Regions from separate parts of the Comamonas sp. GB3 AK4-5 genome, predicted to be linked through region 3. Evidence: predicted binding sites of a transcription regulator. Region 3 holds the regulator's gene; each other region holds the start of a gene.
What was found. Region 3 encodes sigma-54, which starts transcription at its own class of promoters, with help from an activator protein. Its sites were predicted from a motif close to TGGCANGNAANCTGCTTT; they were not measured.

Region 1 (7,600 bases), 1.5 Mb from region 3:
CCGCCATTGTGAAAAATCGTCCACAACCCTGAAGTCAGCAGGTGCTTGCACCCAATGTAGGAATACCGCTGCATCCGACAGAAGGTATACGCAAAAGCAGCGCAAAGGCGTCTGCAGGCGGCTAACCCCTTTTCTACCGTCAGGCGTCGCCCGCGTCCTCCAGGCCCAGCTCCTGGATCTTGCGGGTGATGGTGTTGCGCCCTATGCCCAAACGCTGGGCCGCTTCCATGCGGCGCCCGTGGGTCACGTCCAGGGCAGCCCGGATCAGCTGCGATTCAAAGCGGCGTGTCAGCGCATCCCAGACATCGGGGTGCCCGGCCGAGAGCAGCTGCGTAGCTTCCACGGCCAGGCCCTCGTCCCACAACGCAGAGGCGGTCGCCACGGCCTCTGGCACGTCATAGAACGCTGGCATGGACACCACGGGCATGGCCGCGTTGGCGAAAACGGCCGAAGCCGGAGCGCTATCTGCCGCCGCCACGGGGACAGGCTCCGCAGGCACATGCAGCACTTCGGGCGGCAGATCCTGTACGGAAATCACCTGGGATGGCGCCATCACCGTCAGCCAGTGGCAGATGTTCTCCAGCTGGCGCACATTGCCGGGGAAACCAAACTGCGTCAGCCGCTGTAGCGCCTCAGGCGCAATGCGCTTGGGCTCCACGCCCAATTGCTTGGCGCTTTTCTGCAGAAAATGGCGCGCCAGCATGGGAATGTCTTCGCCGCGCTCGCGCAGCGAAGGCAGGCGCAGGCGGATCACGTTCAGGCGGTGGAACAAGTCCTCGCGGAATGCGCCGTCACGCACGCGCTGCTCCAGGTTCTGGTGGGTGGCCGCAATCACGCGCACATGGGTTTTGACGGCGGAATGCCCGCCCACGCGGTAGAAATGCCCGTCCGACAGCACCCGCAGCAAGCGGGTCTGCAGCTCGAAAGGCATGTCGCCGATCTCATCCAGAAACAAGGTGCCGCCTTCGGCCTGCTCGAAGCGCCCGCGCCGCTGCGTCTGCGCGCCGGTGAAAGCGCCGCGCTCATGGCCAAACAGCTCGGACTCCAGCAAATCCCTGGGGATGGCAGCCGTATTGATGGCCACGAAAGGGCCATTGGCCACGGGCGAGTGGCGGTGCAGCGCACGCGCCACCAGCTCCTTGCCGGCCCCGGATTCGCCGGTGATCAGCACCGTCACCTGGCTCTGGCTCAGCCGGCCTATGGCGCGAAAAACATCCTGCATGGCGGGCGCCTGGCCCAGCATTTCGGGCATGGCGGCCTGGCGCTCTTCGCTGACCAGCTCGCGGTTGTTTTCCTCCGCCGCGCGGCGGATCAGGGCCACGGCCTTGGGCAGATCGAAAGGCTTGGGCAGGTATTCGAAGGCGCCGCGCTGGAAGGCTGAGACCGCGCTGTCCAGATCGGAGTAGGCGGTCATGATGATGACAGGCAACTCGGGGTCTTGCGCACGCACCTGCTCCAGCAGCTGCAGGCCTGTGCCACCGGGCATGCGGATGTCGCTGACCAGCACCTGCGGCCCCTGGCGTTCCGGGTCGCCCGGGGGCAACGCACTCAAGGCATCCAGCACCTCACGCGGGTTGGTGAAGCTGCGTGTGGGCAGGCTGTCGCGGGCCAGCGCCTTTTCCAGGACGAAGCGGATCGAAGGGTCGTCATCTACTATCCAGATCGGCTTCATGTTCGCGTAACCCTTTTCTCTCTATGTGAATGGCCAAGACCTCAAGGCAGCGGGACGAGGATGCGGAAATCGGTGCACCCCGGGCTGCTCTCACATTCGATCAGCCCATGGTGGCGCTGCACAAAGGTCTGCGCCAGCGGCAGCCCCAGGCCCGACCCACCATCCCGGCCTGTCACCAACGGATAGAAGATCCGTTCCTTGATGTGTTCAGGCACGCCCGGTCCGTTGTCAATCACATGCAATTCCAATGCCAGCTTGTAGCGCTGGCGACCAATCGTTACCTGTCGGGCCACGCGGGTGCGCAGCGTGATCTCGGCATCACCCTTCTCTATCCGCTCGGACAGCACCTGGGCGGCGTTCTGCACAATGTTCAGCAGCGCCTGAATCAGCTGCGCCCGGTCGCCCCGGAATTCGGGGATGGAGATGTCATAGTCGCGCTGAATGCGCAAGCCCTGCGGATACTCCACCAACACCAGGGAGCGCACGCGCTCGCAAACCTCGTGGATGTTGACGTCCCCCACCTGGTGGGGGTGGCGGTGCGGAGCCAGCAGCCGGTCCACCAAGCTTTGCAGGCGGTCGGCCTCATGGATGATGACCTGGGTGTATTCCGTGAGCTCACGGCTTTCCAGCTCCATCTCCAGCAACTGCGCAGCGCCTCGGATGCCCCCCAGCGGGTTCTTGATCTCATGGGCCAGATTGCGCACCAGCTCCTTGTTGGCCGCCGCCTGCTCCACCAGGCGCTCCTCACGGTCCTGGCGCACCTGCTGGTCCAGCACCCACAGCTCCACCACCACCTCGCCGCTGTCCTCCAGGGGACTGACCGTGACATGCACGGTCAAGGGCTCCTGCACCGGCCGCACCAGGCTGGTGTCAAAGCGCATGGCGGCGTAATCCAGCCCCTTGCCGCCGGCCAGCGCCTGGTCCAGCAGCGCGGGCTGGGAAAAAAAGCTGGAAAAGCGCCCCCCTTCCAGCATGCGGCGCGACATGCCCAGAGTGCTTTCCAGCGCGGCATTCGCAAAAATCACCTCCCCCTCGTGGCTGAGAACCACGGCCAGGGTGGACAGCATGTCCAGCGCGGCAAAGCGCAGAGCATTCGGTTGCGTAGAGGTCATGCAAATACCAAGCAAGCACAGTGCCTGCAAGATGCGCCCATATCAAAACAAGAGCATTGTGTGCGCGCTGCAAGCGCGTTGCACCGCATTATGGGCGTGAATCAAGGCAAACGGTCCAGCTCGCGCTGGATGCTGGCGATGTCGCTTTCCTGGCGTGCCATATCGGCCTGCAGGGCATCCACCCGCTGCAGATAGCCCTGGGGGTTGCGCAACTCCAACGCCGAACGCTCAGGGCTGCCCTCGTTGTATGCAGCCTTCAGGCTGGCCAGCTGCGCCTGGGCCTTGTTCAGCTCGGCCTGCAAAATGGCCCTGGCATCGCTGTCGCGGGCGCGCTGCTGCGCCCCATTCGCCCGAGGCACAGCAGGGGCTGGCTGCGGGGTTACAGCAGCACGGTTGCCACTGCCCGCCGCGCCATGGATGACGGTGACCTGCCCGCCCTCCACCAGCTTGCAGCCCCGTTCCTTGGCCATGCGTGCCTGGTTGGTGTATTCATTGCCGCAGCGGTAGATGTTCTGCGCCGCCACGCCTGCGCTGGCACCCAGGCACACCAGCCCCCACAGCGCCCCACCGGTTTTCAGCCCCATACCGCCCTCCTCTCCAGGCAGCCTGTGAGCCACCGCTCGGCCATGCTCGCATGGAAGCCCCGGCGCAGAACGCAAGAAAGGCGGCCGAGGCCGCCTTTCATCCATGGCCTGCAGGCGCGGTGGGCACCTGCAAAAACCGGGCGCTGTGCTTACAGCGAGTAGTACATATCGTACTCAACGGGGTGCACGGCCTGGCGCAGGCGGGTCACTTCACCCATCTTCAGCTCGATGTAGGCATCGATCATGGCATCGCTGAACACACCACCCTTGGTCAGGAAGGCGCGGTCGGCATCCAGCGCTTCCAGGGCCTGGTCCAGGCTGTGGCACACGGTGGGCACCAGCTTGTCTTCTTCCGGAGGCAGATGGTAGAGGTCCTTGGTGGCGGCTTCGCCGGGGTGGATCTTGTTTTCCACACCGTCCAGGCCTGCCATCAGCAGCGCGGCAAAACCCAGGTAGGGGTTCATCAGCGGATCGGGGAAGCGGGCTTCCACGCGGCGGCCCTTGGGGTTGCTCACGTAGGGGATGCGGATGGAGGCGGAGCGGTTCTTGGCCGAGTAGGCCAGCTTCACCGGGGCTTCAAAGCCGGGCACCAGGCGCTTGTACGAGTTGGTACCAGGGTTGGTGATGGCATTCAGGGCACGGGCGTGCTTGATGATGCCGCCGATGTAGTACAGCGCGAAGTCGGACAGGCCGGCATAGCCGTCGCCGGCGAACAGATTCTTGCCATCCTTCCACACGGACTGGTGCACATGCATGCCGGAGCCGTTGTCGCCCGAGTAAGGCTTGGGCATGAAGGTCGCGGTCTTGCCGTAGGTGTTGGCCACGTTCCAGATCACGTACTTTTGCAGCTGGGTCCAGTCGGCGCGCTCCACCAGGGTGGAGAAGCGGGTGCCCAGTTCGTTCTGGCCTGCACCGCCCACTTCGTGGTGAAACACTTCGACAGGAATGCCCAGGGATTCCAGGATCAGCGACATTTCGGCGCGCATATCCTGGGTGCTGTCGACCGGGGGCACGGGGAAATAGCCACCCTTGGTGCGCGGACGGTGGCCGCGGTTGCCACCTTCAAACTTGGTGCCGGTGTTCCACGGTGCTTCGTACTCTTCGATTTCGAAGAAGGGGTTGTGTGGCTCGACGCCCCAGCGCACGCCGTCGAAGATGAAGAATTCGGGTTCGGGACCGAAGTAAGCGGTGTCGCCCAGGCCCGAGGCCTTCAGATAGGCTTCGGCGCGCTTGGCCACCGAGCGGGGATCGCGGTCGTAGGCCTTGCCGTCACCGGGCTCGATCACATCGCACTGCAGAATCAGCGTGGTTTCTTCAAAGAAGGGGTCGATGTTGGCGGTGTTGGGATCGGGCATCAGCAGCATGTCCGAAGCTTCAATGCCCTTCCAGCCTGCGACCGACGAGCCGTCGAAGGCGTGGCCCGACATGAACTTGTCTTCATCAAAGTGCGACAGGGGCACGGTCACGTGCTGTTCCTTGCCACGGGTATCGGTGAAGCGCAGGTCGACGAACTTGACGTCGTTTTCCTCCACCATGTTCATCACGTCTGCAACGGTCTTAGCCATCAGGTCTCTCCTGGAAAAGCGCTTGGTAAATGTACGGGGGATGTAAAGCAGAATGCGTGCCAGCTTGCACGACCCTGGGATGCACCCAGGGGTCCGCCGCAGCACATGGCAGCAGACCGGGCAATCACCAAAGCGGTGCAATCTGGCGCTTTTTCACAAGGCGAAAAGCAATGCACCAATTTAGCGCTCAACTGCACCATATTGGTGTAATCAGGCCAAACCAAGGCCCAGGCCTGACATCCATCGCCCGCAAGTGTAGCTGTGCGGACTGTGGTTTTGTCGCTGCGGGCACAGGATTCCCATGCGCTGAAGACTATGCGCCGTGCGCACCAACTTCCACTGGGGCCGCATACCCCTGCCGCGCCTGCTGGCGCAGCTGCTCCAGCGCGGCCAGGCAAAAATGCGCAAACCACAGTGAGGAGAAGGCCAGCACCAGGGCGTAAATCCAGATGGCCAGCGGCACCAGCAGCCAGAACAGCGCCACAAACAGCACGCCCGAGGCCCACACCACACTGGGTGCAGCGCCCAGCACCCCGCACACCACCCCCATGAGCAGCAGCGACATGCGATGGCGGGCAAACAATGCCTGGCGCTCGGCCTGGCTAGCATGCTCGGCCAATGCATCAAAGGCCATGACACGGTAGGTCAACCAGCCCCAAATCAATGGCGGCAACACCAGCACCAGCGGCGGAATCAGCCACAGCGGAATGCTGAGCACCAGCAGCAGCAAGGCCGCCGACGTGGAACCCACGGCCCAGGCCAGAGACTGCCACCAGGGAGCCCCCTGCTTGCGCTCCAGCGTGGGAAAGCGCCGCTCGGCCACCCAGGCCACCAACTGGGGCGTCATGAACAGGGACACCAGCATCAACACCAGCAGCACCAGGACCGCAGAGCTCACCAGCACCAGCAGCATGGCGGCAAACCAATCCACGCCCCAACCCCAGCCTTGCTGCTGCAGCCAATCCCATACGCGCCCCAGCCAGCTCACGCCTTCCAGGCTTTGCACGGTCCATTGCAAGGCCGGTTGCCAGAACAGCCAGGACAGCAGCATGGCCAAGACGGCCATCAACAGCAGGGGCAACAAAGACCAGGCCACGACCTTGCGGTGCAGGCAATGGCCCAGGGCGCGGGCCAAGGAGGTGAACAACAAATGCATGCCCGCCAGCATAGCGCCAGCCCGCCCCTGCCCGGTGCGCTCAGAGCGTGTTCACGATCTCTACGCAGGCGCGTTGAAGCGCAATCGGGATGAGTTCGAGCCGATGGGGCGCAGCTTGCACCGGGGTGCAAGCAAGCTTCAGCGCGAAGAAATCGCCCGATTTCGCTCCAACCCGAAGGGCCAGTGCCTTTGCGGGCGGTCTACGTCGTTGCGAATCCTCGCAATAGCACAGCTATTGCTGCGGTATCGCGCCTTGTATCCCATCCCGCAAAGACGCTGGCGCGTCGCGAGGAGATTACGAACACGCTCTCAGGCCCGGTTCACCAGGCGCAGCAGGCCTTTCCATTGCTGGTCCCAAAAGCCCCGCCCATAGTCGCGCAACTGGCCTGCGGCATTGGGCTGGACCTGGTCGCGCACGCCCGTGGGGTCCCAGCGCAGCTCGAAGTTGGCCGTGCCCCACAGCATGTCCCACCAGGGCAGCAGCACGCCGAAGTTGTTGCCACGGGCCTTGCGGTTGCGCACCGAGACCTGGGCCTCGTGGCCTATGCCTATGGTGTGGTGACGGCGGTGAAAGCGCGGGCTGACCCACAGGCGCTCGCCCACGCTGCCAAACCACAGGCGCAAATTGGCATGCTGAAAGCTCTCGCTCAACTGGGTCAGCGCCACCAGCAGCACAAACTGCGCGGGCTGCACGCCAATCAGCTGGGCCACGATGACGATGATGCTGTCGCGCACCACATCATCCAGCAGGTGGTTGCGGTTGTCGCTCCACATGGTCATCTGCCGCTGCGAGTGGTGCAGCGCATGCAGCTTCCACCACCAGCCCCAGCTGTGCTGGCCCCGGTGAATCCAGTAATCCACCAGATCAAACACCAGCAGATAGAGGATGAAGCTGACCCAGGCCAGATCGGTCACGCCCGGCCACAGGTCTTCCAGCTGCAAGCTGGGCATGCCCCAGACATGCAAGTGCCCGAACAAGGCGTTCCAGATCGGATCCAGGGCAAAGAACAGCCCCAGGCGAAACAGCCCCAGGCGGTGCACCAGGGTGTAGAGCACATCCACGCGCACGGACTGGTGGTCGGTCACCGCCTCCACGGGTCGCCAGCGCTGCAGCGGGCCAATCACCAGCACCAGCACCACCAGCTGAATCAGCCCCACCAGCAACCAGCCGGTGGCATCAAAGGCATCCTCCATCCAACTGGCCATGCCCAGGTGGTAGAGCGCCGGCTGAACCACGCCCTCATACAGGCCTTGCTGGGCCTGGCCAAACCATTGGGACAATGTTTCCCACACCATGTCATTCCTTCACTGCGGCAGCGCCCGCATGGGCCTGCACCCAGGCGCGCAAGTCGGAGTGCGTATCCAGGGTGCGAAAACAAAATCCCTTGGCCTGCAGGCCCACAATCAAGGGCTCCAGCACGGCCGGTGCCCAAGGGTCTTTGCGCGACCAGATGCCTAGGTGGGCCAGCAGCACATCGCCCGGGCGAATGCGCGCCAGCGCCTGCTGCAGC
Region 2 (7,600 bases), 410 kb from region 3:
GACTCCAGCAGCAAGGGCAGGGCATAAATGCTGCGCAAATGCAGCTGGTGCGCCCGGTTGACCAACAGGGCCGACACCGTGGCACCGCACAAAAAGGACAGCAAGGCCCCCAGGGCCGCCAGCACCAGGGCCGTGTTGCCCAGCACCAGGTTGTCAGCCAACATGGACAGAAAACCCGTCATATGCGAGGTGTACAAATGCAGCACCAAAAAGCCCCCTGCATTGATGGCACCCGCGTTGAAGGCCATCAGATAGCCCAGCGCCCGGTTGGATGCACCGGTGCGCTGGCGGGTGGTGAGCAGCAGCAGCCTGCGCACTGCCTTAAGCGCAGGCCGCGCCCATGGCACGCCCGGGATTGAAGATGCCGGCCGGGTCAAAGGCCTGCTGCAGCTGGCGGTGAATGCGCTGCACCGCCGCGTTTTGTGGATCAAACAGCGGCGCGCCGCTGATGCTGTCTGCGTCTTCTGCTCTGAAAAGCAGTGCATCGCCGCCCACGGAGCGGGCCAGGGCCTGCAAGGCCGGGCCCGCATTGCGCGGTGCCTGCACCCAGCGCAGGCCGCCATGCCATTCCACCAACGGGGCCGCAATGCCTGCGGGCAGCGCCAGCACCGGTGCGGTCTGCGGCACGGACAGCCGCCACAGGCAGTGGTCTGCCGCGCGCTGCGTGAACCAGGGCAGTTGCTGCTCGCGGCAGGCGGCCCAGTCGGCCGCCGTGCTGGCCTGGTCCAGGTGCGTGCCGCCCATGCTGCGGCAGGCGGCCTCCACCGCGGCCGTGGCGCCGCGCAGGCGCACATACAGCGTGTCACGGCCCTGGTCCTGCATCCAGCAGCTGGCGTTCAGCGGCAGGGGCTGGCCGCCCCAGCGATTCAGTTGCTGGAGCGCATCGGCCTGGCTGATGCCATCAAAGCGCAGCGTGGCCTCGGCCGGCGCCACGGGCAGCACCTTCAGGCTGACCTCGGTGATCACGCCCAAGCTGCCCCAGCTGCCCGCCATCAGGCGTGACACGTCATAGCCCGCCACGTTCTTCATGACCTGGCCACCAAAGCGCAGCTGCTCTGCCCGGCCGTTGATGATTTCTATGCCCAGCACATAGTCGCGCACCGCGCCCACGCTGGCGCGGGCCGGGCCGGACAGGCCGGCCGCCACCATGCCGCCTACCGTGGCCTGCTGGCCCTGGCTGGCAAAGTGCGGCGGCTCGAAGGCCAGGGACTGGCCTTTTTCGGCCAGGGCCTGCTCCAGCTGCGCCAGCGGCGTGCCGGCACGCACCGTCACCACCAGTTCGCTGGGTTCATAGTCGACGATGCCTTGCAGGGCACGCATATCGAGCAGCTCGCCGCGCAGCGCGCGGCCCAGAAAGCTTTTGCTTCCTCCGCCCTGGATACGCAGGGCTTGCTGGTCGGACACGGCAGCGCGCACGCGCTCGATGATCTGGCTCAATGCTGGTTCCATGGGCTGGGATGGTAGCGGCTGCCCCTGCTGCAAGCTGCAGCGACCTTTGTGATTTTTTTGAACAGCCGCTGTGAAGCGGCTTGACTGCATGTCCTTTGTTTCCGCTGTGATGCTGATGGATGCTGCACAAGCCGCTCTCAAAAACAGAGTCGCACGCGCAAAAAAATCCCGCCAGAGGCGGGCTGTGGAATACGGGACTCTCGCAATGGGACACAGGCCGGCCCCAGGTCCGGCCCGCCAAAGCTTCAACGCTGGTAGGCAGATTCGCCGTGGCTGGTGATGTCCAAACCTTCGCGCTCGGCCTCTTCCGAGACGCGCAAACCCACGGTGAACCTGCAGATGGTGAAGGCCACGGCGGCCACCACACCCGACAGCACCAGGGTCACCAGCACGCTCTTGAGCTGCACCCACACCTGGTGGGCCATGTCGTAGTTGGCGGGCTCCATGCCCCCCAGGCTGGAGGCGCAGAACACACCGGTCAGGATGGCACCCAAGATGCCGCCCACACCGTGCACGCCGAACACGTCGCAAGTGTCGTCCACCTTCAGCATATGCTTCAGCCCGGACACCCCCCACAGGCACAGAGGGCCGGCGATCAGGCCCATGACGATGGAGCCCATGGGGCCGACAAAGCCTGCGGCGGGGGTGATGGTCACCAGACCGGCCACGGCGCCGGAAGCCGCACCCAGCATGGAGGCCTTGCCCTTGCACAGCGCCTCGGCCACGATCCAGGACATGGCCGCCGCTGCGGTGGCGAAGATGGTGTTGATAAAGGCCAGGCCGGCAATGCCGTTGGCCGCACCGGCGGAGCCGGCGTTGAAGCCGAACCAGCCCACCCACAGCAGCGAGGCGCCCACCATGGTCAGCGTCAGGCTGTGGGGCGGCAGGGCTTCCTTGCCGAAGCCTATGCGCTTGCCCACCATATAGGCGCCCACCAGGCCGGCCACGGCGGCGTTGATGTGCACCACGGTGCCGCCGGCAAAGTCCAGCGCGCCATCGGCCGCCAGCAGACCACCGCCCCAGACCATATGGGCCATGGGGATGTAGCTGAAGGTGAACCACAGCACGGAGAACAGCAGCACGGCCGCGAACTTGATGCGCTCGGCAAAGGCACCCACGATCAGCGCCACGGTGATGGCCGCAAAGGTGGACTGGAAGGCCACGAACACATATTCGGGAATGGTCTTCAACGCGGACGACAAGGTGTCGGGCGCAATCCCCGCCAGGAACAGCTTGTCGAAACCGCCGAAGAAACGCCCCTCACCGCCGAAGGCCAGCGAGAAGCCGTAAATGCCCCACAGCACGGTGATCAGCGAAAAAATCACGAACACCTGCGCCAGCACGGACAGCATGTTCTTGGAGCGCACCAGGCCGCCGTAGAACAGCGCCAGACCGGGGATGACCATCAGAATCACCAGCATGGTGGAGGTCAGCATCCAGGCGGTGTCGCCTGCGCTGAGCGTAGGTGCGGCTTCAACAGCTGCGGCCACCACAGGCGCTGTGGCTTCGGTCACGGCCGCCGCCACAGCAGGTGCCGCTTCCTGGGCCCAGGCACCGGCCGTGGCGGCCAGCATGCCCAGACCCAATGAAAGTGCGGGAAGTGTTTTTTTCATGTCGGTTTCTCGCAATGGTTGGGGGTTCAGAGGGCGTCCTTGCCGGTTTCGCCGGTGCGTATACGCACCACCTGTTCCAGGTCGTAGACGAAGACCTTGCCGTCACCGATTTTTCCGGTGCGGGCCGCGCTTTCAATGGCCTCCAGCGCCTGCTCCAGCACCTCGTCGCTGACGGCGGCCTCGACCTTGACCTTGGGCAGAAAATCAACCACGTACTCCGCGCCGCGGTACAGCTCGGTATGGCCTTTTTGCCGGCCAAAGCCTTTCACCTCGGTCACGGTGATGCCCTGCACGCCGATCAGCGAGAGCGCTTCGCGCACCTCGTCGAGCTTGAAGGGTTTGATGATGGCGGAAATCATTTTCATGACGTGAGCTCCTTGAGGTTCACAAAGTCTTGGCCAGCGTCACGATCAGACGGGCCTTGTTCACATCGCCGAAGTACGCTTTTTTATTGGCGCCGGCCACTGCCCCGGTCAGACTCAGACCGCCGCCGAAGTCATAGGCTGCTCCCACGCTGTAGTCGACATAGTTGGGCACGCCAAGGCTTTTGATGTCGCTGGAAAAGCGCGTGTAGCCCACGGAGGCCTTGAGGGTCACGCTCTTCACCAGCTCCTGGCTGTAGGCCAGCTGGAAATAGCCGGTGTTGCGGCCCTTCAGCCCGGAGCCATCCTTAGCGCCCGCCCAGTTGAAATAGTCCTTGGAGACGGTGTGCGAATACTTGGCCGTGAACGGTCCATAGCTGCCTGCGCCGTACAGCTCGGTGGTGGTGCCGCGGCTGTTGCCGGAGTAGAGATAGGTCAGCGCGCCCACATCCCAGTCCACGCCCGCCCCCTTGAACTTATAGCCGCCGTAAAAGTCGGTCTCCAGCGAGTTGCCAGGCAGCCAGTTGACGGAGGAGTTCCAGTTGCCCACGTAAAAGCCGCTGTCCCCGAAGCTGTAATCGAAACCGCCTTGCAAGGCCGGCTTGATGGTGCTGCTGCGGCCCGTGTCTTGGTCCTGGCCACGGAATTTGTAGTTGCTCGTCAAAGCGATATTGGCGGTCAATTCCGCCTGGGCCCACAGGGGCGCAGCGACCAGCGCTGTCAAAGCCAGGGTCTTGCAGCACACGCGTTTCATACAGATCCTCCGCTTGGGTGGTGAAATGGAGCTCTGTTAAAGCAGGGACCGTGCCAGCTTGCGCCCCACGGGCCGTGAACCCGGCTACCTGCACCGCACAGTCCGCGTGCACCTGCTTTGTGCAGTCCTCCCTGCGCCCCTTGCACCTACGCATCGGCCATATAAAAAGCACCAAGATGGTGCGAAATTTCCGATGGAAGGGCGCAGCCCTCCCTCGGCCTGCCCATGCACGGCCGTCGCACCACCGCGGCGCGCAAGACGCTGCAGGCCATACTGGGCCGCACTGTTGACTGCGAAAAGGGAGTCGCCCATGGGTTTGGCCCTGGTCCCCAGCCGTGCCCTGCTGGGCCTGCATGCACCGCGCGTGACGGTGGAAGTCCACCTGGCTAACGGCCTGCCCTGTCTGACCCTTGTCGGTCTGGCGGATACCGAGGTCAAGGAAGCACGCGAGCGCGTGCGCAGCGCCATCGCCAATGCGGGGCTGGAGTTCCCGCACAGCCGGCGCATCACCGTCAACCTGGCCCCGGCCGATCTGCCCAAGGACTCGGGCCGCTTCGACCTGCCGATTGCCCTGGGCATTCTGGCGGCCAGCGGGCAAATCGACGCCACACAGCTTTCGCGCTATGAATTTGCCGGCGAGCTGTCGCTGTCCGGCGCGCTGCGCCCCGTGCGCGGCGCCCTGGCCACCGCGCTGGCCCTGCAGCTGCAAGGCGATGCCCTGCCTCTGGTACTGCCCCAGGAAAGTGCCAGCGAGGCCGCCCTGGTGCCCGGCAGCACCGTCTATGGCGCAACGCATCTGCTGGATGTGGTGCGTGCCCTGCTGCCCCAGGGGGGCGAGCCCCTGGCGCCCGCCATGGCCACGCCCCATGCCCCAGCAGAGGCCCCTCCCGATCTGGCCGAGGTACAGGGCCAGGCGGCCGCCAAGCGCGCGCTGGAGATTGCCGCGGCCGGCGCCCACGGGCTGCTGCTGATCGGCCCACCCGGCAGCGGCAAGTCCATGCTGGCCCAGCGCCTGGCCGGCCTGCTGCCCCCGCAAACCCCGCAGGAGGCGCTGGAAGCCGCCGCCATCGCCAGCCTCACCGGCGACTTCGACGCCGCCACCTGGGGCCAGCGCCACACGGTAGCGCCCCACCACACGGCCAGCGCCGTGGCCCTGGTGGGTGGAGGCTCGCCCCCCAGGCCTGGGGCCATCTCACGGGCCCACCAGGGTATTTTGTTTTTGGATGAATTTCCCGAATTCGCCCGCAGCGCGCTGGAGGCGCTGCGAGAGCCGCTGGAAACCGGGCGCATACAGATTGCCCGCGCCGCCCAACATGCGGAATTTCCTGCGCGCTTTCAACTGGTTGCCGCCATGAATCCCTGCCCCTGCGGCCTGCGGGGCAGCAGCCGCTGCCGCTGCACGCCCGACCAGGTGACGCGCTACCAGGCCCGGCTCAGCGGCCCGCTGCTGGACCGCATCGACCTGCAGGTGGAGGTACCGGCCCTGCCTCCCGCAGAGCTGCTGCAACCCGTGCAAAGCGAGCCCAGTGCCACGGTGCAGGCCCGTGTCATCCAGGCCCGCCAGCGCGCCTTGCAGCGACAAGGCCATGCCAACCAGTGGTTGCTGCCCAGCGCGTTGCAGCAGCATCTGCAGCTGGACGATGCCGCCCAGGCCCTGGTGCACAAAGCGGCCGAACGCCTGGCCTGGTCCGCCCGCGCCACCCACCGGGCACTGAAGGTGGCGCGCACCATTGCAGACCTGGCAGACAGCGAGACCGTGCAGGCCGCCCATGTGGCCGAAGCGCTGCAGTATCGGCGAGGGGTGAAGTAGAGGCTCCCTGAGGCGCTGCGCGCCTTCCCCCCGCTCTTCGCGAGCTGCGCTCGCGGGCAGGGGGACGACACCAGCGCGGCGGGGCGGCCCTTGCGCGGTGTCTCTGGCCTGGGCTACGCCAGCTTTGTGCGACTGAGGCACAAGCAGGTTCTGCAGCGGCACCGAAATCCGGTGGGCACGACCTGCTTATTCCCAGGGGAAGGCCCCTATCTCCCCTTGCGCCCCTTACTGGCTGAAGCGCCGCATCTGCTCCATGGCCTGCTGCACATAGGCAAAATTGGGCGAGGTCTTCAGCGGCTTGTAGTGCTTGTCCACAAGCTGGTATTGCCCCAGAGACCCCACTTCCAGAATGTCGTTGGCGGTGACCACGGCATATTGGCTGTAGCCGGAAATCAGCAGCCATGGCCGGTCTACCGGTTTGTCCAGTAAATTCACACCGATGGCGTAATCGCCGGGGTCGTTTTCCACCTGCAGATACTGCTTCATCAGCGTAGGCACAACATCGGCATGGCTGGTGAATGCAGACCCCCAATCATGCGCCGGCCGAATCCCGCCCCCGACCATGGCAAAAGGCACATGCACCTGGGCATCCGAGAAATTGCTGTTATGCCCCCAGTAATTCAGCCCGTTGTCATTGATTTCCTCGGCATGGTCACCGGTGATGATCACAATGGTGTTGTCCATTTCACCGGATGCCTTGAGCTGGTCAATGACCTGCTTGGCCAAACTGTCCACAAAATGCACACTGGTTTTATACATATTCAACCAGGGCAAGGTATCGGTTTTGGGCCCACGCTGCAAATAGTCCGGGTTCTCCAGCATGGGCTCATAGCGATGGGCATATTGCTTTGGAGATTCATAACTATGGGGGGCATCGTAGAAAAGGAATGAGAACGACGGGCGTCCCTTTTCACGCTGCTTGAACCACTGCACCCATTCCTCCGTGATGTTGGTATCACGGTCTACCGCCGTGGCGCCTTGGGAACCGGTACGCAGTGGTTTGACCTTTGAAAAAACCGTCTGATCAAACTCCGGATTGTTCAGCTGTGCAGAAGCAAAAATGCCCAGTTGATAATCCAGTGCCTGCAGCCTGTCCAGCAATACGGGACTGGCCCGGTTGTTCAGCACACTGTGCCAGTACGAGCCAGGAAGGCTGTAGAACATGCCAAAGATTCCCACGCGGGTCGCATTGCCTGTGGACATATGCTGGTTCAGCACCATGCCCGATTGCGCAAAAGACCAGAGATTGGGCGTGTTCTCCGCATTGAAAGTGTGCGCTCGCCACGAGTCTATCGCCAAGATCACGATATTGACGGGCTTTTCAACAGGCCCTGTCTGCAGCGGATGCACGGGATAGCGCAAGTCACTGCGTTGCTTGTGCTCGGTCAATAGCTTTTGCTGCTCCAAGGCCTGCTCGTTCACCCAGCCATATTTGCGCATGGTGCTGTTGGAGGTGGCGGGATAAAACAGGGGCAAATAGCGCTTGAGTTGTGTCACCGGCTGAAAAGCATGGGCTGCGGCCCAGACATGAATGCCATTGGTGGCAAGCAAGGCGGCGAGTGCAGCGGCTGCCATCCACCGCGTCGACTTCAGTCGGCGCAATGGCTCTTTG
Region 3 (7,600 bases):
ACGCGGCCAATGCCCAGCAGGCCAACCAGCTGGCCGCCAATGCCTCCGACATTGCCTCCCACGGCGGCACCGTGGTGAACCAGGTGGTGCAAACCATGGGGGGTATCGATGCGGCGTCACGCAAGATCGTGGACATCATTGCCGTCATTGACGGCATCGCTTTCCAGACCAATATCCTGGCGCTGAATGCCGCCGTGGAAGCGGCCCGCGCCGGCGAGCAAGGCCGCGGTTTTGCCGTGGTGGCCGGCGAGGTGCGCACCCTGGCCCAGCGCAGCGCCGAAGCCGCCAAGGAAATCAAGCAGCTGATCGACGACTCCGTCAGCCAGGTGAGTACCGGCAGCCTGTTGGTGCAGGATGCCGGCACCACCATGCAGGACGTGGTGGACAGCGTGCGCCGCGTCACCGCCATCGTCTCCGAGATCAGCAATGCCAGCCAGGAACAAAGCCGGGGCATTGCCGAAATCGGCGGCGCTGTCAGCCAGATGGACCAGGGCACGCAGCAAAACGCCGCCCTGGTGGAAGAGGCCACGGCCGCCGCACAGGCCCTGCAGCAGCAGGCCCACCAGCTGGCCGATGCGGTGGCGGGCTTCAGGCTGGAAGGCCACCACGGCACCGCGTCCTCACACCCGGCACTGCTACGGGGCTAAGAACCATGAGACGCCGCATAAGATAGGCGTATGCCATTGCCCTCTTTGCTTTCCATCGCGGCCCAGCCCCGCGCCCTGCTGGGCGCTCTGGCGCTGACCTTGCTCGGTGCCTGCCAGTCCGCGCCCACTGCAGCACCCGCTGTGCCATCCGCCGCGCAGCCCGCTGCAGCGGCAGTCAGTGCACCCCAGACTTCCAGCGAAGCCGCGCCAGAGGCCCTCATTCTGGGTGGCCACACCGATGCCCATGGCTGCAAGCCATCCACCGGGAATTCCTGGTGCCAACGTACCCAGCGCTGCGAGCGCCCCTGGGAGCTGGCCCTGCAGCGCGGCTTTGAGAACACGCCGGCAGGCTGGCACGCCTACTGCGACGGCAGCACGCGCTGAAGCGCAGCCTGGTGGCGTCGCTGCATCACTCCTTGTTCAGGAGCGGCTTATGCAAGCGTCATCAGCAGAATGTCTCACTCCAGCTCGCGCACCAGCGCCAGCGCTTCCACCTGCGCCCGGGTGGGAATAGAGGGCTGTGCACCGGCTTTGCCCATGCACAGGCTGGCCGCACGAATGCCCCAGTCCACGGCATCGGCCAGGCTGTCGCCTTCGGCCAAGCGGGTGACCATGGCCCCTAGAAAGCTGTCGCCCGCGCCCGTGGTGTCCACCACGGGCAAGTCCAGGGCGGCATGGTGACGCGGCGAGCCCCGGGCCACCCCGGCCACCGCGCCTTGTGCCCCCAGGGTGAGCACCACCTGCTGCACCCCACGCGCGAGCAAGGCCTGGCAGGTCTGCTGCGCCGCAGCCGGGCCGTCGACCTCCAGACCGGTCAGTGCCGCGGCCTCCTGCGCATTCACCACCAGGGTGTGCACCAGGGGCCACCAAGCCGCAGGCAGCATGCGCACGGGTGATGGGTTGAGCACCACGCGGCAGCCCGCGCTGTGGGCCGCCTGCAGGGCCTGCAGGACCACGGCATCGGGCACTTCCAGCTGCAGCAGCAGAAAATCTGCCTGGGCCAACGCATAGAGCAAAGCCTCCTCGGGCAGCACCAGCTCGGCATTGGCACCGGCCACCACGCAGATGCGGTTTTCGCCCCCTGGCTCGACCATGACCACGGCCGTGCCCGTGGGCACGCTTTCCTGCACCGCCACATGCTCCACGTTGATACCGGCCGCGTGCAGCGCCAGCCGCAGCTGGTTGCCGGGCTGGTCGCGCCCCACGCTGGCAAACAGCGTGACTTCAGCCCCCTGGCGCGCACAGGCCAGGGCCTGGTTGCCGCCTTTGCCACCCGGGGTGGACTGCAGGGTCTGGGCCAACACCGTCTCGCCCGCCTGGGGCATGCGCTCCAGGGTCAGCACCAGGTCCATGTTCAGACTGCCCACCACGGCCATGTGTGCCACGCGGTGCGGCAGGCCTGCTGCGGCCCTTTCGGCCGCCGAGGTGGTGCGGGGCAAGGCCCCGGAAGAAAGCGGTGCAACCATGGTCTGTCTCCTGCCTGTAGGGGGTTGCCAAGCCAAGGCCTGCTTGCCACGCAAGCCGCCAGCGCGTGGCTCCCAATGTGCCTGTTTCCACCGGCCCGCGCCATGGCGGTAGCTACTGACCCGCAGGGGTATGTCCACCCTGTCTACCCAGCCGGCATGCTGCGCAGTGCGGTGGGTACCGCAGCCCGGCTTTCGCTACTGCTTTGGTAGCTATCCACGCTGATATTTACAGCTTTTTGCGCAGATTGGCTGGTGCAATCTTCAGCGCATCGCGGTATTTGGCCACGGTGCGGCGGGCGCAATCAATGCCCTGTTCCTTGAGCATGTCGGCGATCTGGCTGTCCGACAGCGGCTTTTTCACGCTCTCTGCCGAGACGAATTGCTTGATCAGCGCCCGCACTGCCGTGCTCGAGGCATTGCCGCCGGTTTCCGTGCCCAGGCCGGAGCCGAAAAAGTACTTCAGCTCATAAGTGCCATGGGGCGTGGCCATGTACTTGGCCGTGGTCACGCGGCTGATGGTGGACTCATGCAGGCCCAGCTCATCGGCAATATCGCGCAACACCAGCGGGCGCATGGCCAGGTCGCCATGCACAAAGAAATTCTTCTGCCGCTCCACGATGGCGCGCGAGACACGCAAGATGGTGTCAAAGCGCTGCTGCACGTTCTTGATGAACCAGCGCGCCTCCTGCAGGCGCTGCTGCAGGCCGGCATGGCCTTCGCTGCCCTTGTGGCCGCGCAACGCACCGGCATAGATGTCGTGCACGCGCAGCCGCGGCATCACATCGGCATTGAGCTGCACATTGAACTGGGGTGTGCCTTCGCTGGCACGGCGACTGGAGCGGGTGACGATCACATCCGGCACAACGATGTGGCGCTCCACATCGGCAAAGCGCCGGCCGGGCCGGGGCTCGAGCCGGGCAATCAGCGCCATGGCGGCGCGAACGCGCTCCTCATGGTGGCCGGTGAGCTGCAGCAGACGGCGCACATCGCGCCGCGCCAGCAGGTCCAGCGGCTGTGCGCAAATGGCCAGCGCCGTTTCCAGTACGGCGGGATCGGCTTCGCGGCGCTGCTGCAAATGCTGCAGCTGCAGTTGCAGGCATTCGCCCAGATCACGCGCCCCCACGCCCACGGGTTCCAGGCTGTGCAGCAAACGCAGCGCCACGGTGAAGCGGTGCACCAGCTCTTCCAGGCGCTCCGGGTCTTCGCAGCCCGCCAAGCCTTCGGCCAGGGACTGCAGCGTGTCTTCCAGATAGCCGTCGTCGTTCAGGTTTTCAATCAGATAGCGCAGCACATGGCCGTCCAGCTCGGACAGGTGCAGCGACAGCGCCTGGCGCAGCAGGTGGTCGGTCAGCGATTCATGGGCACGCGCCAGATCCAGTGCGCTGATGCCCTCCTCCCCGTCCTTGAGCGCGCCGCGCGCCGGGGCGTCCCCGCCCCATTCGCTGTCATCGGGCTGCAGGTCGTGGCCGCCGTCGCCGTCCCAGTCGGGGGCATCGAAATCGGCGGCACTTTCTGCATTGTTTGGGCCTTCAGCGCTTTCTGCACCAGCGTCTGAAGCTCCTGAAAGTGCAGCTTGTTCGGCCCCGTAGTCATCGGCCTGGGCCGGGGCATCGGATTGGGACAGCCCGAAGTCTTCGCGCGGGGCTTCTTCGGGGGAAAGCTCCAGAAAAGGGTTGTCGTCGAGCATCTGCTCGACTTCCTGGGCCAGCTCCAGGGTGGACAGCTGCAGCAGCCGGATCGACTGCTGCAATTGCGGCGTCAAAGCCAAATGTTGCGAGACTCGCAAGGACAAACCTGGCTTCAACGTGGCGCTCCCTTGGTGCTCGGTGTCTTCGGCGTGGTGATGGTGGAGGCTGGTGGTGGAAGCCGGGCTTACATGCGGAAATGTTCGCCCAGGTAGACCCTCCGGACTTCGGCGTTCTCCACGATCTCTTCCGGCGTACCCTGCGCCAGCACATGGCCGTCGCTGATGATGAAGGCGTGGTCGCAGATGCCCAGCGTCTCGCGCACGTTGTGGTCGGTGATGAGCACGCCGATACCGCGTTCCTTGAGGAAGCCGATGATGCGCTGGATCTCGATCACCGCGATGGGGTCGATACCGGCAAAGGGCTCGTCCAGCAGGATGAAGCGCGGCTGCGTGGCCAGCGCCCGGGCGATTTCCACACGGCGGCGCTCGCCACCGGACAGGGCGATCGCGGGCGAGGAACGCAGATGGTCCACCCGCAGCTCCTTGAGCAGATCTGTCAGGCGCTGCTCCACCTCGGCCTTGGACAGGGGCTTGTCCTGGGCGTCGCGCTGCAGCTCCAGCACGGCGCGCACATTCTCTTCCACGCTGAGCTTGCGGAAGATGGAGGCCTCCTGCGGCAGATAGGACAGCCCCAGACGCGAGCGCTGGTGGATGGGCATGTTCGCCACCGAGTGGCCATCGATGTGGATGTCACCGGCATCGCTGCGCACCAGGCCCACGATCATGTAAAACGAGGTGGTCTTGCCCGCTCCATTGGGGCCGAGCAAGCCCACCACCTCGCCCTTTTGCACGGTGAGCGACACATCCTTGACCACCTTGCGGCTGCCATAGGATTTGGCCAGATGGCGTACTTCCAGGCTGCTGGCAGCGGGGGACGGGGTCTCGGCGGCAGTGGTCACGGTTTGCGCGGGTTCAGGTTGTTGGACGGCTGCAGTGGCGACACGGTGTTCGCCGGTGCCGCAGGCGCTGCGGCCGGTGGGGTCTTGGGCACCAGTACGGCACGCACCCGGCTGCCGGAGCTGTTGGCCGCTTCCGCGCTGCCCGGCGTGGGTCGGCGGCTGCCGTCCACGGTGAACACGTCGGTCAGGTTGTTGTAGGTGATGATGGTGCCGGTGATGTCGTCACTCAACGTGGCACCGGTGTAGCGGCGCAGCTGACCGCGCTGGATCAGGCGCACATCATCTTTTTTGCCGTCGTACTCGATGATCTCGCCTTCGCCTTCCACATATTCCTCGGGCGCGCCCGCCAGGGTGTCGCGCTTTTGGCGGAAGAAGGCGCGCTTGCCCTTCTCGGCCCAGACCTTGCCGAACTGGTAGCCCTCGGCATCCTGGCGCACTTCGAGCCTGGCTCCGCGCAGCAAGATGGTGCCCTTGGTGAGCACCACGTTGCCGGTGAAGGTGCTGACCTGCTGCAACTCGTCGTGGTGCAGCGCGTCAGCCTCAATGTTCATGGGTTTGTTGCGATCGGCCTTTTCGGCCTGGGCCGGACCCATGGCACCAGCCAGGGCTGCCAGCAGAAGCAGCGGGAGGAGTTTGCGTGTCATAGAAGGCATGAATCTTGCTGCCATTGTAGGGGGTACGGACATCAGCCCAGCGTGTGCTGGGCCAGCGATGATGTTACGGTCTGCTCCAGCACATTGCAGACAACAAAAAGCCCGCACAACGGCGGGCTTCCACTGCGGCAGATCACCGCACAACAAACACTGCACTCACTCGCAGCGTTGAGACTGGCACGGCCCATACCAGGGCACCGCGCAAGGGCCGCCCCGCAGCGCCGGTGCCGTCCCCCTCCGGCGAAGCCAGAGAGGGGGAAGGCGCACAGCGCCTCAGGGGGTGTCCTTACTTCTGCCCGCCAGATACTCCACCACAGCCAGCACGTTCTGCATGCTGCCGGCACGGGGGCCATCGGTGTAGTACTTGCCGGCCACGCCCATGGAAGGCACGCCCTCCACGTCGTACTCCTGCTGCAGCTGCGTGGCCTTGCGGATCTGGTTGGAGACCGAGAAGGAGTTGTAGACCTCCTTGAACTTGGCCACGTCCACACCCTGCTTGCCCACCCAGGCAAAGATGTCCTCGTCCTTGGCCAGCCTGTTGCGCTCCGCATGGATGGCGTGGAACACCTTGATATGCAGGGCATCAAAATTGGGCATGGCCTGCAGCGCAAAGAAAAGCTTTTGCTGGGGCACGAAGCTGGCGTTGAAGGCCACGGGCACGCGGCGCACGCTCACATTGGCAGGTGCTTTTTGCTTCCACGCGGCGAACAAGGGCTCGAAGTCCTTGCAATGCGGGCAGCTGTACCAGAAGAACTCGACCACCTCCACCTTGCCAGCAGGCGCTTCCGTGGTGGCGGGCTTGGACAGCTTCACATAGTCCTTGCCTTCCTTGGGCGCAGCCGCCTGGGCGTGGACGCTGGATGCGGCGCCCAGCGCCAGTGTGGATGCGACCGAAGTGACGGCCAGGGAAAACTCACGGCGTTTCATCAAAGCTACTCCTGTTGATTGTTTGCGTAGTGCCACATCAGAGCCCTGGCGAGGCAAAAAGTTCGGTGTGATGCAAAAGCCCTGGGGCGCCCCTGGCCCATGTCAGGGCTGCCGTGCAAGGGCCGCCCCGCAGCACCGGCAGCGTCCCCCTGCCCGCAAGCGCAGCGAAGCGAGAGCGGGGGGAAGGCGCGCAGCGCCTCAGGGGGGTGCTCCTTACTTCGCCACCCTCACCAAAGCCGAATCCACTCCGGCCCCATCGAGCTTGCCCTTGAGCTGCTCAGCGTCATCACGCTTGCCAAACGGGCCCACGCGCACACGGAACACGGTGCGGCCGTTTTGCTCGCGCTCGCTCACGCGGGACTCCCAGCCCAGCATGGCCAGCTTGGCGCGCTGGGCGTCGGCATCGGCCTGGGTGCGGAAGGCTCCGGCCTGCACAAAGTAGTCAAAGCCATCGGCTGCCGCAGCGGACTTGGCCTCGGACTGCTTGAGCTTCTGGTTGGCCAGATCACCCAGCGGGTCGGAAGAAGTCGTCTTGCCTTCGGGCTTTTTGACCTCGGGCGCCGTGGTCGGCGGCGGAGTCACCCCTGTGGCCGGACCGGAAGTGGCCGGTGCCGTAGGTGTACCCTCGACCGGCGCGGTCGGCGCTGGCGTGGCAGGCTGCGTCACGGGCTGGGTCGGCGCCGTGGCCGGGTTCTTGCCATACAGCGGCGAGTTGGGGTCCCAGTTCTTGTTGCGCTCGGCTTCCTTGGCATCGGTGTCCTTGGGGGTCTTGGTGAGAAAGGGCACAGGCACCTTGGTCACATACACCGCCACCGCCAGAGCGGCACCCAGGCCGATGATGATGCCCAGGATCAGGCCGATCAGCGTTCCACCACGTTGCTTGGTCTTCATAATTTCAAGAGTCAATGCTTACATGCGTTCAGGCGCGGACACACCCAGTACGGCCAGGCCATTGTGCAGCACCTGGGCCGTGGCGGCGACCAGGGCCAAGCGCGCCAGCTTGACCGCTTCATCGTCCACCAGGATGCGCTCGGCGTCATAGTAGCTGTGGTAGCTGGAGGCCAGGTCGCGCAGGTAGAAGGTCACGTCGTGCGGGGCATTGCCGGCGGCGGCGGCCGTCAGCATTTCCGGGTACTTGGCCAGCAGCAGCATCAACGCCTGGGCCTGCGGGCCTTGCAGCGCGGACAGGTCCACGCTTTGCAGCAGCTCCTGCTTGCCGCCTTGCTCCTGCCAAGCCCGCAGCACCGACTGGATGCGCGCA
Region 4 (7,600 bases), 1.8 Mb from region 3:
CAGGCGCTGTATGGCGTCCAGCGAGGACAGCACCGCACCTTCCTGCCAGGCGGGGAGATAGGACATGTGTTCACCGGCCAGCACGATGCGGCCGTCCACCTGGGCCATGGCCTGGTAGTGCTGGGCACGCAGTGCGTCGCTCCATTGGCCAAAGCAGCCCTGAATCCAGGGCACGCGGTGCCAGGCCACGGCCACACCGGTTTTGAATTCCTTGAGGTATTGGGGGTGGATCTGGCTGCCGTATTCCAGCGCCATGCGGATGCGCTCCTGGGGCGTGAGCGAGGCAAAGCGGTAGGAGCCGTTGTCCTCCATGGTGTAGGCGCCCAGCAGCACGGCGGGGCCGGGGCGCATGTAGCCAGTGGAGGGGTAGGAAATTTGCCGGATCGGCAGGTCGGTGTAGCTGATGCCGCCGTAGATGCGCTCGTCTTCTTCCCAGAAGCGGCGTTTGAATTCCAGGCCGATCTTGTTGGAGCTGGCATAGGGCAGGCTGTCGATGCCGGCGCGCATGGCGCTGCTGACCTGGATGTCGAGCTGGCTCAGGATGGAGGCGGGGATCGTGCACACACACCAGTCGGCGCTGAGCTTGCGCAGGGCGCCGGGCCGGCGTGCGTCGCTGTAGTGCACGGTGACGGATTGCGCGTTTTGCTCCACCTTGCTGACCTTGGCGTTGTAGTGGATCAGCGCACCCAGATCGCGTGCCATGGCCTGGGCCAGGGTGTCCATACCGCCCACGGGTTGGAAGATGGTGGTCTGGAACTCGTGCATATTGCCCATGCCGATCTGGCTCCACATCTTGGATTGCAGCAGGGTGTGCAGGTCTATGGGCTCGGAGGCCTGGGCCTTGGGCATCAGCCCGCCGCCATGGTTGCGGTCGAAGCCGCGGAATTCGCTGTTGTGCAGGCTGGCGCTGTAGCGGTAGTCCTTGTCCAGCGCCCCCCAGGATTTGAGGCCTGCCAGCAGTTTTTCGCGGTCTTCGGTGGTGATGGCTTCGTCCAATACGCCCTGGTGCGTGGCCTTGGATAGCAGCTCGCTCACATGGCCGCGCACATCGCTGCTGATGTGGTGAAAGCGCTGGGGTTTGCCGCCAAAAGCCTGGGTCTGGTGCACATAGGCGTTGTGGTTGACCTGGTTGAAGGGCTCCAGCTGCACGCCGTAGCGGCGGTACAGGTCCATCATGGCGTGGTGGTTGTGGGGCACGCGCCAGGGGCCGGGGTTGAGGTAGTTGCCCTTGGCAAAACCCACGGTCTGGGTGGTGCCGTCGAGTTCGGTGTGCCGGTCGCCACCGCGCAGCGTCCAGCAGCGCCCGCCCGCGCGGTTTTGGTATTCCAGCACGCTGACCTGGTAGCCGGCATTGCGCAGCTCGACGGCGGCCAGCATGCCGGCCAGGCCGGCGCCGAGCACCACCACGCTGGCGCCGGGCTTGGCGCGGCTCAGCGGGGTGCGGCCTTGGTAGCCGGATTCAGCGGCATGGCCCAGGCTGGACATGGCCTGGTACAGGGCCGAGCCACCGGCCGCCTGGCCAATCATGGTGAGCAATTTGCGTCGGGTGAGCGCTGCTTTTTCTGCGGGCATAGGTCGGGGTGCTTTCTGGTGGGCTGCAAGCGCGGGGGCTGCGCCTGCTGTCTGGCTTAGTGCAACTGGCATGCCAGCTTTTCCAGCCGTGGCCAGATTTCCCCGGGCCACCTGCATGGCCGTCCCCTTGCCTGTATTGCGCTCCCTGGCGTGGGTGGTGCCAAGTGCGTGGGGCAGCAAGCGGTGCTGAGGTGGGAGATGGTTGGTGCTATCAAATTTGCACTTTTCTGGGCCTGGATGTGCACCAAGCCTGCGAGGAGAAAAGCTACTTTGGTGCAGCTTGTGAGCGACCGTATTTGCGCGTTAATGCATGTGTCGGTAAGGCCCGGAGACGCGCAGCCACCACGCCATGCCGGCGTAAAAAAGCCCGCGCATGGCGGGCAGGGAGTACGGCGAAAAAGCGCTCAGACGCTTATCCCATAAGCGATGGATGCTCTTTATTGAAGCGCGTCAGAGCTGGGTGGGGTCGTTGCTGCGTGCCGCATCTTCCAGGCGGTCCACATCGCGCAGCGGGGCGAACAGCCGCGTCCAGGCGCCCACCACGCCCAGGGTGCACAGGCTGCCGACAATGGCGGCAGGCACCGCGCCGATGGCAGCAGCCATGCTGCCGGCGCGGAACTCACCGAGCTCGTTGCTGGAGCTGATGAACAGCATGTTCACCGCATTGACACGGCCACGCATGGTGTCGGGTGTGGAGAACTGCACCAGGGCCGAGCGAATGTAGACGCTGACCATGTCTGCCGCGCCGGCCACGGCCAGGCAGGCCAGCGACAGCCAGAACCAGTGCGACAGCGAAAAAACCAGATTGGCCAGGCCGAACACGGCCACGGCTGCAAACATCACCTTGCCCACATGGCGCTGTATGGGCCGGGTGCTGAGCCACAGGCCCATGGCCACCTCGCCCACGGCCATGGAGGAGCGCAGCATGCCCAGCCCCTCGGGGCCGGTGTGCAGCACCTCCTTGGCATAGACCGGCAGCAGCGCCACCACGCCGCCCAGCAGCACGGCAAACAGGTCCAGCGAGATCGTGCCCAACACAATGGGCCGGCTGCGGATAAAGCGTATGCCTTCGCTGGCCCGCTGCCACATGCTGCCTTCGACGGGTTGGCGCGGAGCCGCAAAGCGCACAGGCACGCGCGCCAGCAGCAGCACGGCCAGCACCAGGGCGATGGCGCAGACGGCATAGGTCAGCTCGCCGCCGCCCAGCCCGTACAGCGCGCCGCCCAGCATGGGGGCGGCAATGGCCGAGGTGCGCATCAGCATGCTGTTGGTGGCCAGCGCCTGGGCCAGATGTTCGCGCGGCACGATTTGCGGCAGCAGGCTTTGCATGGCCGGGCTGGTGAAGGCGCGGCTGCAGCCAAACAGCACCAGCACGGCATAGATGCCGGCCACACCATGTTCACCCAGCGTGGTCAACCACAGCAGCAGAGCCGCACAGAGCGCGGCCACGCTCCAGCTGGCGGCCAGAATCTGTTTGCGGCTCATGCGGTCGCTCAGGTCGCCGGCTGGCACCAAGAGCAGCAGCATGGGAATGAACTGCGCCAGCCCCACCAGGGCCAGCGAGAGCGGGTCACGCGTGATGTCGTAGACCTGCCAGGCCACGACGATGGCCTGCATCTGCTGCGCGAAAAAGCCCAGCATGCGGGCCGCGAGAAAGGGCACGAAACCCGGCTGGCGCAGTGCGCCGCCCGATACCGGGGTGGGAAGGATGGCAGACAAGGGGGAGCTGAATGCAAGGTGAAGTGGCGCATTGTGGCCGAAGCGGGCGCAGGAGTCTGTGGAGAAGTGTCGGCGCTGAAAAAAGTGGCATACGGTGCAAACCCTTGTGTGGCGTGATGCTGGACGCTTGTGCCCCGATTTATCCACAGGGCCGTCCACAGTCTGCGGGCATAAGTGCGAGGGGCGGCGCAAGGTAGGCCGCTGGTCGCCGGTGTAGGAGGGCTACGGCGTGGGCCGCCAGCCTGTCAGACGGCTCACGGATGCAAATTTTTCCTACATGCATGCGGAGCAGGTCGCGGAACAATGATTTCCATAGCAACAGCGCAGGGTCGCCGGCGCTGCATTTCCGCCAACCACCGAGGCTGCAACCATGAACACGCAATACTCTGGAGCGCTACTGGGACGCCAAGCCGTGATCGAGTTCCCTGAAAGCATTGCTGAAGTGCGCTACACCGTTCGCGGTGATTTGCACTGGCGTGTGCGTGACAAGAACGGCAACATCACCCAGGGCCATGAGCGGCTGAGCTATTTGCAGCTTTCCGACACACTGCATTTTTTGAACTGGATCGAGAAGACCGGCTTCACCGTTAGCCAGGTCATCGATACCGAAAACGGCACGGTGAATGCTTTTTGGTCGTACGCCGATGACCAAAGCGAAGGCGGTCATCGCGCGTCCATGTTTGTGGATGGCAAGTTCCGTTTTTGCTGAGCCATGCTTTGTAGGGGCGTGTGCGGGATAGGCCATAGCCAGGGCATGGGCCCTGAGGTCGTCAACACGCTCTCACGGCTTGGCGCCTGTGTATGCCAGGGAAAGCGCCTGGCCAGCACCTGACTGGGACATGGAGATCGGGGTTATGGCTGCACTGCGGTGCAGCCATTTTTTTGGGCCGGGTTTTGCGGCGGCATATGTGCCCTGCAGCACATCCAGGAGGCTCGTCAGGTCGGCGGCGGTTTCTCCTTCCGATCGCCAGGCCATGCCAATGTGCCTGACGGTTTGCGGGAGCGGGATGGGCACGATGCACAGCGGAGCCGCTTCGGGCCCAAGGGCTTCCGCCAACGAGGCCAGCGCCAGCCGCCCCGTTTGCAGTACGACGGCGCGTGTCAGCGTCGGGCTGCCTGCGTACAGGCGGCTTGTGGGCGGTGGCAGGCCGGCTTGGGCAAAGGCCCGGTGCAGCGCGGACTCTGCAGGGGAATGGGGCAAAGGCAGCACCCATTCATGCGCCAGCAGATCGGCCAGCCCGGGCTTGGGCAGCGCAAAAACGGGATGCCCGGCCTGGGCCACCACGGCCAGCGAGTCCTCCATCAGCACTTTTTGCTGAATACCGTCCGGAGGTGGAAATCGCAGTGCACCCAGCAGCAGGTCAATGTCTGCCCGAAGCAGCTGCTGCACCAGGCTTTCGTAAGTCCCATCGACGGCCCGAATTTTCAGTGCCGGGTGGGCCCGAAACACGGCATCCACCGCCGTGGGGAGCAGCAGGGAGACAGACAGCGGCAGTGCGCCGATGACCAGCTCGCCACGGACTTCTCCGCGCCACGGTGCCAGGTCGGCGTGCAGGGCGCGCAGCTCTGCAAACGCCAGCTGGACGCGGTGCAGCAGCGCATCGCCTGCCGGGGTCAGGCGCGTTCCGTGCGTGGAGCGGTGGAAAAGGTGAACGCCCACCAGATGCTGTAATTGCTCCAGCACGCGGTGGACAGTTGCTGGCGTGATCTGCAGGTGCGTGGCCGCACGCGCTTCACTGCCGCAGAGGGCGATGGCGGCCAGGGCCTGCAGGCTCGAAGGCGTGACGCGTGCGGCAAAGTGCTGTGCAGAGCAGAGTGCAACGTGGTGCCGTGCACCCAGCGCATGTGCGGCCTTTGCGCCCTGTTCGAGCAGCAGCAGCAATGCCTGCGTTCGCCGGCTGACCAGCCGGCCTGGGACCGTGGCTGCCATGCCGCGTCCGCCGCGCTCAAACAGCGCAACGCCGCAGACATGCTCCAGCTTCTGGATGGCCCGGGTGACGGCGGGCTGTGAGAGGTGCAAGGCCTTGGCTGCACGCAGCGCGCTGCCATGCACCACCACGGCTGCCGCGCAGCGCAGCGTGCGCAGCGAATCGAGAAACGGTGCGTCGCGTGCGGCGAGGTTCATGCGGGAGCATGGTACTTACGGTCGGTGCTGGTGTGCTCGACGCATAGTAAGTGAAGGTTTCGGATGTGGTGGATTGCTTACATCGCCGCACAACGAGGGTTTGCGGCCTTCACATGGGCTCAAGCGCAGCCAGGTCGTGACAGCATTTCAGCCATGGAGAAAAAGGTCGTGTCTTGAAATCTTTCAACGTTTTTTCAGTGTGTTGAAAATTGCCAGTCAGATTCTTTTTGTAATAAAAATTGCCGCTGACTGAAGCGGCTCGATGCCGCCACAAGCCACCCCATGCCGGCCGCCAGCCATGGGCTTCAAAGAGGCCGGCCCCTGCGAGGCCGTAGCCAGCAGGGGGCGGTCGTCGTTATCAGCGGGGTTTGACGATTTCGGATTCCACCACCATGTCCAGCACGTAGACATATTTGGAGGCATCGGCCGGCACATTGCGGCGCTCATAGCGCTGCACGCGCAGCACGTTGCGCACGCCAGCTTCATGGCGATAGCCCTGGATATCGCTGTAGAACAGCTCCCATGGGCCTTCCTGCGTCTTCAGGCCACGGCTGTCGTATTGCACCTTGCGCACCTTCAGGCACTGCATGGGTGCCACACCCACGCAGCGTTCGCGCTGGGGGGCCACTTCCAGAAACTCGCGCACGCCTTCGCTGCCGTACAGCGTGGCCGGTGTGGGCTCGCCTTGCAGCTCCCAGCGGGTGCCATCCTTGAACGTCAGCTGCAGCACGGGCTCTGCCTGGTCGGCGGAGGAAGGCACTTGCCAGGACGCCAGCTGCGGCACCTTGGTGGCCACGCGGCGTTCCAGCTCCATCAGGGCCTGGCTGGAACAGGCGCGCAGGGTGGAGACCATCTGGTCCACCTGCATGCGGCTGCCATCAATGGTGTAGCGACCATTGAGCTGGTTGCACAGGTTTTTCACGCTGATCATGCCGTCCCGGCTGAAGTCCAGCTGGATGCTCTGGCCTGACGTGGCTTCGGCTGGCAGCTGCCAGTGGGATTGGGTGCGGCCTTGGGCGTCGGTGGCACGTGTCAGCTGCCAGTGGTAGCCGGGCAAGGTGCTGGCAGGCAGGGAAGCAGGGGCAGTGGTCACGGTGGATGGGGTCTTGGATTGCGGAGCAGAGGTGGTGGCCGCGCAGCCTGCGAGCATCAGCAATGCCATGCTGCTCGCGCCCAGCGTGTAGGCGGCGGTTCGGATGGTGCGGGAGTGTGTGTACAGGTGTTTCACGTTGGCCTCGGGTGCAGTTTGAACATCAATCCGGCCTGACGAGCACACAGGCATGCCTGTGTCCAGGCCCGTCAGTACATTGTGTGACGATACTTGCTCTTGCCGCGAGACTGGGGCAGCAGCCTCCATGAAGCTCGCATAAATGGCAAAAAAATGTATCCAGCTCGTGTCTGTGGGATGGCCTGTACGCCTTGCTGCGCAAGGGGCCTGCTGCTGTAAGGGCCAACGGCGCCGGGCTAGAATCTCAAGCTTCAGGGCCTGTTGCACAGCGCATTTTTTGAAAAATACGTTGCATGGCGACAGGCCTGTAGGCGTGACCGCTGCCGACTTTTTCGTAATGTGGGCAGTCTTGCCACCCTGTATGGGGCGGGGCGCGCGAAGCTGATGGGACTTTTGCATGGGGTGCGGATGAGCGCAATTGGGCAAGCAACAAAGCCCGCAGCCACTGCGGGTATGTCGGTGGTCATGGCAGCGCTGCTGCTGTCGGGCTGCGGCGGTAGTAGCAATCTGCAGACCTTGCCGCCACAAGAGAGTTTTGCGTCGGCGGCGACGTTCTCGCGCATGTTCGATGCCCGGGTGGAGCAAACCTGTGAAGCCGCGCGGCGTGCGCTGCTCAGCCAGGGCTACATCATCGACACCAGCCGCAAGGATCTGGTGGAGGGCAACAAGAACTTCCAGCCGGATGCCGAGCGCCATCTGCAAATGCATATTCGCGTGGTGTGTGCGCCCGAGTCGGCCGATGGCTCGCTCAGCGTGGGCTTTGTCACGGCCGTGCAGGACTCTTATGCCCTGCGCAAGGCCAGCAATTCGGCCAGCTTGGGTGTGAGTGCCTTCGGCTCCTTGTCGCTGCCGTTCTCTGCGGGGCATGACTCCATGATCAAAGTGGGCAGCGAAACCATCCAGTCCGAACGCTTTTATGAAAGCTTTTTCGAGCTGATGCGCCGCTATCTGATGGT

Region 1: a site for sigma-54 is predicted at 4,978-4,995, ahead of glnA (type I glutamate--ammonia ligase). Genes of this name have one in related genera too.
Region 2: a site for sigma-54 is predicted at 4,217-4,234, ahead of ACA027_RS01155 (TorF family putative porin). Genes of this name have one in related genera too.
Region 4: a site for sigma-54 is predicted at 1,631-1,648, ahead of ACA027_RS07465 (flavin monoamine oxidase family protein). Genes of this name have one in related genera too.

Annotation. Positions count from the first base shown of each region.
Region 1 covers NZ_CP166730.1:3,369,292-3,376,891, forward strand. The annotation lists gene ntrC (nitrogen regulation protein NR(I)) at 140-1,672, opposite strand; gene glnL (nitrogen regulation protein NR(II)) at 1,714-2,784, opposite strand; gene ACA027_RS15245 (hypothetical protein) at 2,886-3,368, opposite strand; gene glnA (type I glutamate--ammonia ligase) at 3,518-4,933, opposite strand; gene ACA027_RS15255 (EI24 domain-containing protein) at 5,247-6,101, opposite strand; gene ACA027_RS15260 (sterol desaturase family protein) at 6,399-7,385, opposite strand; gene ACA027_RS15265 (polysaccharide deacetylase family protein) at 7,387-7,600, opposite strand, start outside.
Region 2 covers NZ_CP166730.1:269,915-277,514, reverse strand. The annotation lists gene ACA027_RS01175 (YoaK family protein) at 1-317, opposite strand, end outside; gene glcE (glycolate oxidase subunit GlcE) at 322-1,449, opposite strand; gene ACA027_RS01165 (ammonium transporter) at 1,695-3,062, opposite strand; gene ACA027_RS01160 (P-II family nitrogen regulator) at 3,089-3,427, opposite strand; gene ACA027_RS01155 (TorF family putative porin) at 3,447-4,178, opposite strand; gene ACA027_RS01150 (YifB family Mg chelatase-like AAA ATPase) at 4,489-5,988, shown strand; gene ACA027_RS01145 (DUF3413 domain-containing protein) at 6,214-7,600, opposite strand, start outside.
Region 3 covers NZ_CP166730.1:4,914,624-4,922,223, forward strand. The annotation lists gene ACA027_RS21720 (methyl-accepting chemotaxis protein) at 1-647, shown strand, start outside; gene ACA027_RS21725 (hypothetical protein) at 678-1,031, shown strand; gene ACA027_RS21730 (ribokinase) at 1,106-2,113, opposite strand; gene ACA027_RS21735 (RNA polymerase factor sigma-54) at 2,340-3,917, opposite strand; gene lptB (LPS export ABC transporter ATP-binding protein) at 3,986-4,759, opposite strand; gene lptA (lipopolysaccharide transport periplasmic protein LptA) at 4,756-5,403, opposite strand; gene ACA027_RS21750 (thiol:disulfide interchange protein DsbA/DsbL) at 5,686-6,339, opposite strand; gene ACA027_RS21755 (SPOR domain-containing protein) at 6,553-7,230, opposite strand; gene argS (arginine--tRNA ligase) at 7,249-7,600, opposite strand, start outside.
Region 4 covers NZ_CP166730.1:1,685,900-1,693,499, forward strand. The annotation lists gene ACA027_RS07465 (flavin monoamine oxidase family protein) at 1-1,572, opposite strand, end outside; gene ACA027_RS07470 (MFS transporter) at 2,023-3,213, opposite strand; gene ACA027_RS07475 (hypothetical protein) at 3,662-4,000, shown strand; gene ACA027_RS07480 (LysR family transcriptional regulator) at 4,073-5,416, opposite strand; gene ACA027_RS07485 (DUF4377 domain-containing protein) at 5,775-6,644, opposite strand; gene ACA027_RS07490 (DUF2242 domain-containing protein) at 7,098-7,600, shown strand, end outside.